3 regions of the Brucella sp. BE17 genome follow, and region 2 is predicted to be linked to each of the others. Evidence: predicted binding sites of a transcription regulator. Region 2 holds the regulator's gene; each other region holds the start of a gene.

Region 1 (3,284 bases), on a different replicon from region 2:
CCGATGCTTAGATAAAAAAGCTTAAAGCGCTGTGCATTCGAAAGGACGTACGGCGTTTTAAGCGATCAATCCTCGTCCACCACACGTAGGTGCAATTGACTGGCGGGGTTTTCCGCTTGTTTGCTCTGAGGCGCGTCCGTATCGGGGGCCGGCCCAAACTCCAGCGCTTCGATCTTTGCGCCGCGCCTGGTTACCTTGTTTGATGACACCAGAATATCGTCGATATCCTTGTTAGCCTGCACAAAATGCGTTTGCAGCTTGCGCACACGTTCATCGAGGCGGCCTACATCTTCCATCAAGCGGATGACTTCGCCCTGAATGACATGTGCCTGTTCGCGCATACGAGCATCCTTCAAGATTGCCTGAATGACCTGAATGGACAACATCAGAAGCGATGGTGAGACGATGACGATCCTTGCGCGGTGCGCACGTTGGATCAGTGCTTCGAAATGCTCATGAATATCGGCAAAAATAGACTCGGACGGAACAAACAAAAAAGCTGTGTCCTGCGTTTCGCCGGGTATCAGATATTTGTCGGAGACATCCTTGATATGCACCTCCATGTCACGGCGGAATTGTGTGACGGCGGGTTTTTTGGCTTCCGGGTGCTCGGCTTCGCGCATGGCGTTCCATGCCTCGAGTGGAAATTTTGCGTCGATCACCAGAGACGGCGCTTTGTTGGGCATGCGCACAAGGCAATCGGGCCGGGTGCTGTTTGAGAGCGTCGCCTGAAATTCATAGGCCCCTTGCGGCAGGCCATCGGCGATGATGGCTTCCATGCGCGACTGGCCGAACGCGCCGCGTGTCTGCTTGTTGGCGAGGATTGCCTGTAACTGCACGACCTGGCCTGCAAGCGACTGGATATTGTTCTGCGCCGTGTCGATGACGGCGAGACGCTCCTGCAGCTTGGCAAGATTTTCATGGGTCGAGCGGGTCTGCTCTGTCATGGTCTGGCCGATGCGATGCGTCATGCCATCCAGCCGTTCGCGGATCGACTGATTGAGCTCAGCCTGCCGCGAGCCGAACACTTCGGCCATGGTCTGCATGCGGCCCTGCATTTCGGCCTGTGCTTTCAAAATCTCGGCCATGCGGTGTTCGGCGTCCTGTGCCCGGTCTTCGGCCTGCGCTTCTGCAACGGCGCGCAATCGTGCCGAACGTGCAGCAGCGATCAGAAATAGCGCGAGGCAGAGCACAACCACAACAATGCCTGTGAGAAGAATGTTCCCCAGAGAAATCGATGTGGCGCCAAGCTGCAAAAGTGGTTCGTTGAGAAGATTCTGATTTTCCATAGTCCAAGCTTAGCTGATTCGTATCGTCATGGTGAGATCAAAACAAGAACATAATATAAACTGCAATTGACGACTCTTTTACAAGCGATTACGTGAAGCCTATGTCTTTAAAACCGCTTGTCTATCTTCCTGATCCTTTGCTGCGCGAGGTTTCCAAACCGGTCGAGCAGTTTGATGCGCATTTGCGAAAATTTGCAAAGGATATGCTGGAGACCATGTATGAGGCCCCCGGTATCGGTCTTGCAGCGATACAGGTTGCCGAACCCATTCGTCTTCTGACGATCGACCTTGCCAAGGAAGACCAGGAAAAATCTCCTTTCATTTTCGTCAATCCGGTGATCGTGAGTTCTTCGGACGAGCTCAGCCTTTATGAAGAGGGCTGTCTGTCGATCCCCGATTATTATGCGGAAGTGGAACGGCCAGCCCGGATCAAGGTCGAGTATTTCGATGTAGAGGGCAAGCCGCAGACAATGGAAGCGGACGGGCTGATGGCAACGTGTCTGCAACATGAGGTCGATCACCTCAACGGCGTTCTCTTCATCGACCATATTTCCAAATTGAAACGCGATATGGTCATCAAGAAATTCAAGAAGCTTGCCAAGGAACGTGGCGGCACACGGCAGGTGCTTTGATGTCTTTGCGTATTGTCTTCATGGGTACACCGGATTTTTCGGTGCCAATCCTGACCGCCATCATCGGGCAGGGCTATGATGTCGTGGCTGTCTACACGCAGCCGCCACGTCCCGCAGGACGCCGCGGGCTGGAACTGACCAAATCGCCCGTGCACGAAAAGGCAGAGGAATTCGGCATCCCGGTTTTTACGCCCAAGAGCCTCAAGGGTGCGGAAGAACAAGATGTTTTTGCAAGCCTCGAAGCTGATGTGGCGATTGTCGTTGCCTACGGGCTGTTATTGCCCACAGCCATTTTAGAGACGCCGAGGCTTGGTTGCTATAATGGCCATGCTTCGCTGCTGCCGCGCTGGCGTGGTGCCGCGCCCATTCAGCGTGCCATTATGGCGGGCGATGATGAGAGCGGCATCATGATCATGAAAATGGATGAGGGACTCGATACCGGGCCTGTCGCCATGGCGGAGAAGGTTGCGATTACACCGGATATGACGGCGGGCGAATTGCATGATCGGCTCAGCATGATCGGTGCCGATCTGATGGTGCGTGCACTGGGTGCCCTTGAACGCGAAAGTTTGGCGTTGCAACCACAGTCGGAAGATGGCGTGCTCTATGCCGCCAAGATCGACAAGGCTGAAGCCCGCATCGACTGGTCAAAACCTGCAAAGGACGTGCATAACACCATTCGCGGCCTCTCCCCATTTCCGGGTGCCTGGTGCGAGATGGAAATCAACGGCACGGTCGAGCGGGTGAAATTACTACGCTCCACACTTGCTGAAGGGCAAGGCGCACCCGGTCAAGTTCTTGACGACAAGCTGACCATTGCCGGTGGCGATGGTGCCGTGCGGCTCGTTATGTTACAACGTTCAGGCGGCAAGCCCTTGGCTGCACAGGAATTTCTGCGCGGTGCGCAAAATTTGAAGGTTCTCTAGGCGGTGCCGCGTTACAGGCTGACGGTTGAATATGACGGCACGCCCTATGCGGGCTGGCAGCGTCAGGAAAACGGCCATACTGTGCAAGGCGCCATCGAGCAGGCGTTCAAGAAATTCTGCGGCGAGGATTTGGCACTGGGCGCTGCCGGTCGCACCGATGCGGGCGTGCATGCGCTTGCACAGGTCGTGCATGTCGATCTAGACAAAGACTGGGCGGCAAGCAAGATACGCGATGCGCTCAATGCGCATCTCATCATGGCGCAGGAACGCGTCAGCATTCTGAATGTGGAAAAGACCACGGACGGTTTTGACGCGCGGTTTTGCGCCACGGCCCGGCATTATCTTTATCGCATCCATAACCGCCGTTCGCCGCTGACCATCGATTATCAGCGTGCATGGTGGGTACAGAAGCGGCTTGATCACGCGGCAATGCACGA
Region 2 (3,284 bases):
GTCGGTTCCAACGATCTCGCACAGCAAACGGGCGTGCGTCTTGATGGGGCGCGCACCTATCTGGTGCCGTGGCTAATGCAGATTCTGCTGGCGGCTCGTGCTGGCGGGCTGACTGTGCTTGACGGAGTCTATAATGATTTCCGCAACGAAACAGGTTTTGCGGATGAATGCGCACAAGGAGCCGCGATGGGTTTTGACGGCAAAACGCTCATTCATCCAAACCAGATCGGCGCTGCTAACCGCGCCTTCTCGCCCGATGAGGGAGAGGTTGCGCATGCCCGCGCGGTGGTCGCGGCGTTCGCGCTGGCCGAAAATGCCGATAAGGGCGTGATTTCGCTTGAGGGAAAGATGGTCGAACGGCTGCATCTTTCCATGGCCGAACGCCTGCTTGCCAGAGCGGGCTTCTAGGCCGGATTTAAGAAAGGACAGACCATGAAACTCTATCGCTTTATAACCGGGCCGGACGATTCCGCTTTTTGCCACCGCGTGACGGCAGCGCTTAACAAGGGCTGGCAACTTTATGGCTCGCCAACCTATGCTTTCAACGCGGCAACCGGCGTCATGCAATGCGGACAGCCAGTCGTGAAGGAAGTGGATGGTGTCGATTACACATCTGACATCAAGCTTGGTGAATATTAGAGCACGGAGTAAATCTGGTCTGATCTGAGCTCTCGGTTTGCGTCTCTCTATTCGCCCAGAGCTTCTGATATGTTGTTTGCAATCTGGATCACGGCCTACCGGGGTGTGCATTGCACTTTGGAATGCCGTGTAACGCGGAGATCATGTCCGCGCCAAGGAAATCCATGAAGAGCTCCTGCGTTTCTGGAACACGGTCTTTGCAGACAACTGGCACGCCAATATCAAAACGTCGATTGCCTTGCAGGGCGCATTTTGTTCTGAATTGTTCCCGGCCAGAATTCGCTATAGCGGCCTGTCTCTGGTTCAGCAGATTGGTCCGATCCTGGGCGGCGGCGTTTCACCACTTATCGCGACGACGCTCCCGGCGGAATATTCAGACACTGTCATGCCCACTGTTCTTTACATGGTGCTGATGGCAATTGTCTCAGCCGTCTGTGCGTTCGCGTTACGACCGCCAAAAACAGCCTAACCCTTCCAAAGTACCTTCCGCTGTCATGACGGAAGGTCCCCGGATTAGCCGATCATGAACGTTGCTGCAAACCCGCTCACCGGTGCAACGCGCTTTAATGTCAGTAGCGACGGATCAACCCGATGAGTTTTCCCTGTACGCGAACCCGATCCGGTCCGAAAATACGCGTCTCATAAGCGGGATTGGCAGCTTCAAGAGCAATCGAAGCGCCCTTGCGGCGGAAGCGCTTTAGCGTTGCTTCCTCATCATCGACGAGGGCCACAATAATTTCGCCGGGGCTAGCCGTCTCGCCACGCCGGATGATGACGGTGTCACCGTCAAAAATACCAGCTTCAACCATCGAATCGCCTCGCACTTCAAGCGCGTAATGCTCTCCCGCCCCCAGCATTTCCGGCGGAAGGCTCAGTGAATGTGTCTGGTTCTGGATGGCGGAAATCGGTACGCCTGCCGCGATGCGACCCATAACGGGCACGGAAACGGTGGCAGAAACGGCATCATTGGTGGTGACGGACGCGGGGCGCGCCGCCTGCTGTGCTGCAGGCGCTTTGCCGAGGCTGCCTTCGATGACGCTTGGCGAAAATTTTCTTTGACTGTTCAGCCCCGGCGCGATCGAATCCGGTAGGCGCAGCACTTCCAACGCGCGCGCCCGGTTGGGTAGCCGGCGGATAAAACCGCGTTCTTCAAGTGCTGTAATCAGCCGATGAATGCCCGACTTGGAAGCGAGATCCAACGCTTCCTTCATTTCGTCGAAAGAAGGGGGAATGCCGGTTTCTTTCAGACGCTCATGAATGAACAGCAAAAGTTCATGCTGTTTGCGGGTCAACATTGGCGACACCCTCCGGCCTAGAACAGATAAGAGAAAAACAAAACCAGAACGAACACTATATGTTCCAGTCTTGTTCTGCAATGGTTTTTAAATAATTAATGTTCAGGCGAAGACGGGTATGCTTGGCGAATTATCGCGAAATGATCACAACATGAGGATGCGGCATGGCTCGCCATTGGCAGTCGCAGTTGCGTTTTCGTCCCGGATTAAAAGCGCGTCGGAGTTGACCAGTGCCGAGAGCATGGAAGAATCTTGCAGCGAATAAGGTGTCGCAACAAGCGTGCCGTCGCCTCGTGTTTCGATTGTCGCGCGTACAAAATCGCGGCGATGATCGTTGGCGGCCATTGGCTGTCCAAGAATGGCGGGCCGGATATCGGTGTCCAGGTTTGTACCGCCCAGCTTTGCGACCAGTGGACGCAGAAAGACGAGGCTGCACACGAGGCTGGAAACAGGATTGCCCGGCAGGCCGATCACATGCACGGTTTTGCTTCCGACTATTTTGCGACCATACATCAGCGGCTTGCCTGGGCGCATGGCAATTTTCCAGAAGTCGAGATCTACGCCGCAATTGCGCAAGGCGACATGGATAAAATCGCGGTCGCCAACCGAGGCGCCACCAACTGTCACCAGCACATCGATGCCGCTCTCCAGCGCCTGCGCGATGGCCGCTTCGATTTTTGCAGGATTATCGGGGATGATGCCCAGATCCTGAGACATGCCACCCGCACGGCGAATGATTTCTGCAACGCCGAGACTGTTGGACGCGACGATCTGGTCAGGTCCCGGCGCGGTGCCTGGAGGGACGAGTTCGTCACCTGTGGCGAGAATGGCAATGCGGGGCCTGCGAAAGACATCCAAGGCTGCATTGCCGCTTGCCGCAGCCAGCGACAGCGCTGCTGCATCCAACTCGCGTCCCGCCTCGAGAACCGTTTTGTCCGGCGCAAAATCCAGCCCAGCGCGGCGAATATGGCGACCTTTGTCGATACCCTCCAATATTGTCAGTTGGTCACCTTTACGGTCTGTATGTTCCTGAATGACGATCGTGTCGGCATTGTCGGGCAGGGGGGCGCCAGTAAAGATGCGAACGGCTTCGCCGGGTCGCAAACTGCCGTTAAAGCGTTTTCCGGCAGCGGATTCGCCAATCACTTTCAGAGGCAGCGGATAAGTGATGTCTGCGGGCGCAATCAGCGCATAGCCATCCATTGCCGAGCAATCGAAGGGCGGCTGCATGAGCTGCGCTTGAACCGGGTGGGCAACAATGCGACCGCCGGCTTCGCTCAATGAAACGGTTTCATATCCATCGGTATTGGCTGAATGCAGGATGCGTTGCAATGCTTGCTCAACAGGGAG
Region 3 (3,284 bases), on a different replicon from region 2:
GCAGGCGAAGGCCAGAATCCGGCACGTCAGGCAGCGATGGAGGCGGGCTGCCCAAAGGAAAGCACAGCATTTTCCATCAATCAGCTCTGTGGTTCAGGCTTGCGTGCCGTAGCACTTGGTATGCAGCAGATTCTTGCCGGTGACGCGAAGGTGGTTGTTGCAGGCGGTCAGGAATCCATGTCCATGGCACCGCATTGTGCGCATTTGCGCAGCGGTGTGAAGATGGGCGACTTCAAGATGATCGATACGATGATCAAAGACGGGCTGACTGACGCATTCCATGGCTACCACATGGGTGTCACTGCGGAAAATATCGCCCGTCAGTGGCAGTTAAGCCGTGAAGACCAGGATACATTTGCGGTGGCGTCTCAAAACAAGGCAGAAGCCGCGCAAAAGGCCGGAAAATTTGATGAGGAAATCGTTCCCTTTACGATCAGCACGCGTAAGGGGGAACAGGTGGTATCCGCAGATGAATATATCCGTGCAGGCACGACGATGGATGCGTTGGCGCGGCTCAGACCCGCTTTCGACAAAGAAGGCACGGTAACCGCGGGAAATGCTTCCGGTATCAATGACGGCGCCGCGGCGGTCGTCCTGATGGAGGCAGGCGAGGCTGACAAGCGTGGCATCGCGCCGCTGGCCCGTATTGTTTCCTGGGCGACGGCAGGTGTCGATCCGTCAATCATGGGCACCGGCCCGATCCCGGCCAGCCGTAAGGCGCTGGAAAAGGCTGGCTGGAGCGTTGCCGATCTCGACCTCGTGGAAGCCAACGAGGCCTTCGCGGCACAATCCTTCGCGGTTGTTCGTGATCTAGATCTTGATCCAGAAATCGTCAATGTGAATGGCGGTGCGATTGCCATCGGCCACCCCATCGGTGCTTCGGGCGCGCGCGTGCTGACCACGCTGCTTTATGAAATGAAGCGCCGTAAGGCGCGGCGCGGCCTGGCAACACTGTGCATCGGCGGCGGGATGGGCGTGGCCATGTGTGTGGAGCGTGATTGAGTTCTATTCCTATGCATGTCTCCTAAATCGCTGAGACATGCTGCAAAGGTTAACGCATCTGGACAATCTGAGGTTACTTCCCTCGTTTCCAATGGGGTTGCTATGCGAGATCACTCTCCTGACCCACCAGATGTGGTGTGAACAAAAAGAGAAACGGGTGCGGAGAGCGATTCGTAGCCGATTCGTTCCGGCTTTGGCCTGAAGGTTAACAATTACGTAGATTTATGACGGGAGCGTTCTTGCTATCCCCAAGGTATTGCTTCGTTTTTTGAATGTTCCAATGAGCTGCAGACGCGAGATCGCCTTGCTTTCCGGCAATCGTTAACGACATGGCCGCTTTATTCAATTTTCAGGATAAGCGTCTCAGAAACTGATTCATCATATAGTGGGAGGTGGATGGTTAGACGCAACATGTTGCCGTGAACAAAACAAGAAAAGAAGTCAGTCAGCGATTCGTAGCCGATTCGTTCCAGAGTCGTTCCATTTGTTAAGATCACCCGTTAATCCGGAATGCATGTCGAGCCAGATTGGTGGAGATTTTTTCTGTCCTTCCTCCGCAAACGCTTTCGATCCCAGCGGGATAGTGCTATCGCATGTTCTGCTGTATTTAGCGCGCAATCATCCTATGCTGAAACAGCGCTCAAAAACTCATAGCGTTCGGGCGGAATACTCTCCGCGGAAACGTTCAATCATTAAGCTCCTTCGGACCTTCGGCCCGGGGACATCCATACCGGGAAACCGATTGCTGGCATGAATCAATTCCCCGCCCATGATTTGCCTCTCGTCTTGAGCGGGCGCGATGTAACGGCAGTGCTGGGGCCTACCAATACCGGCAAGACGCATCTAGCCATCGAGCGTATGCTTTCGCACGGCAGTGGCATGATTGGCCTGCCACTGCGTCTTCTGGCGCGCGAAGTCTATAATCGTGTCGTGGAGCGGGTTGGAGCCGCCAATGTGGCGCTGATCACCGGTGAAGAAAAGATCGTGCCGCCAGGCGCGCGCTATTCCGTTTGCACCGTCGAGGCCATGCCGCGACGCACAGACGTTGCTTTCGTGGCGATAGACGAGGTGCAGCTTGCCAATGATCTGGAACGCGGGCACATCTTTACCGACCGCATCCTGCATCTGCGTGGACGGCAGGAAACACTGCTTCTGGGTGCCGCCACCATGCGCGGCATTCTGGAGAAGTTGCTGCGGGGCGTGAATGTCATTACGCGTCCGCGTCTGTCTAATCTGGCCTATGCCGGTTCCAAGAAGATCACACGTCTGCCCAACCGCTCGGCGATCGTCGCTTTTTCAGCGGACGAGGTTTATGCGATTGCAGAATTGATCCGTCGCCAGCGCGGCGGGGCGGCTGTGGTCATGGGCGCGCTCTCGCCACGCACGCGCAACGCGCAAGTCGAGCTTTATCAGTCGGGCGATGTGGATTTTTTGGTGGCGACCGATGCCATCGGCATGGGGCTTAATCTCGATGTCGATCACGTCGGCTTTGCGCAGAACCGCAAATTCGATGGCTATCAGTTCCGCGATCTGACGCCAGCGGAAGTAGGGCAGATCGCAGGGCGCGCCGGACGGCATCTTCGCGATGGCACGTTCGGCGTTACCGGGCAGGTACAACCCTTCGACGATGAACTGGTCGAACGGGTGGAAGCGCATAATTTCGATCCCGTGAAGGTGCTGCAATGGCGTACCGCGCGTTTTGATTTTGCATCCATTGATGCGCTGCGCCGCTCGCTGGAGACGCCTGCACCTATCGAAGGGCTCGCAAGGGCGCTTCCGGCGGTCGATCAGCAGGCGCTTGAAAATCTGGCGCGAGACGAAGATATTGTCCGCCTTGCCACGACGCCGGCGCGGATCGAACTGTTATGGGATGCCTGTGCGCTTCCCGATTATCGCAAGATTGCACCGGCGCAGCATGCAGACATTATTGCCGCCATTTATCAGGACCTTGTGCGCCGGGGGAGCGTTGATGAAGATTATATGAGCGAACAGGTGCGCCGGGCCGACAGTACCGAGGGGGAAATCGATACTTTGTCGCACCGCGTGGCGCAAATCCGTACCTGGACTTTTGTGTCGCACAGGCCGGGATGGCTTGCCGATCCGACACACTGGCAGGAAAAGACGCGCGAAATAGAGGATAGATTGTCCGACGCGCTGCATGAAAGGTTGACGAAACGCTTTGTAGACCGCAGGACAAGCGTGCTTATGAGGCGCCTGAGAGAGAATACCATGCTTGAAGCAGAAATCAGCCCGACCGGAGACGTGATTGTCGAAGACCATAA

What was found. The regulator LexA, encoded in region 2, represses DNA repair genes until DNA is damaged. The targets are predictions, from matches to a motif close to TGTTCNNNNTGTGTTCNG.
Positions count from the first base shown of each region.
Region 1: def (peptide deformylase) is a predicted target of LexA. The motif match lies at 1,323-1,340, and genes of this name have one in related genera.
Region 3: AAIB41_RS08060 (helicase-related protein) is a predicted target of LexA. The motif match lies at 1,468-1,485, and genes of this name have one in related genera.

Region 1 covers NZ_CP154467.1:1,474,149-1,477,432, reverse strand. Annotated here, with positions in the region: gene AAIB41_RS07175 (DNA recombination protein RmuC) at 66-1,289, opposite strand; gene def (peptide deformylase) at 1,391-1,921, shown strand; gene fmt (methionyl-tRNA formyltransferase) at 1,927-2,847, shown strand; gene truA (tRNA pseudouridine(38-40) synthase TruA) at 2,851-3,284, shown strand, end outside.
Region 2 covers NZ_CP154468.1:280,307-283,590, forward strand. Annotated here, with positions in the region: gene AAIB41_RS12765 (CoA ester lyase) at 1-408, shown strand, start outside; gene AAIB41_RS12770 (DUF1737 domain-containing protein) at 433-639, shown strand; gene lexA (transcriptional repressor LexA) at 1,209-1,934, opposite strand; gene glp (gephyrin-like molybdotransferase Glp) at 2,079-3,284, opposite strand, start outside.
Region 3 covers NZ_CP154467.1:1,654,742-1,658,025, reverse strand. Annotated here, with positions in the region: gene AAIB41_RS08065 (acetyl-CoA C-acetyltransferase) at 1-1,002, shown strand, start outside; gene AAIB41_RS08060 (helicase-related protein) at 1,753-3,284, shown strand, end outside.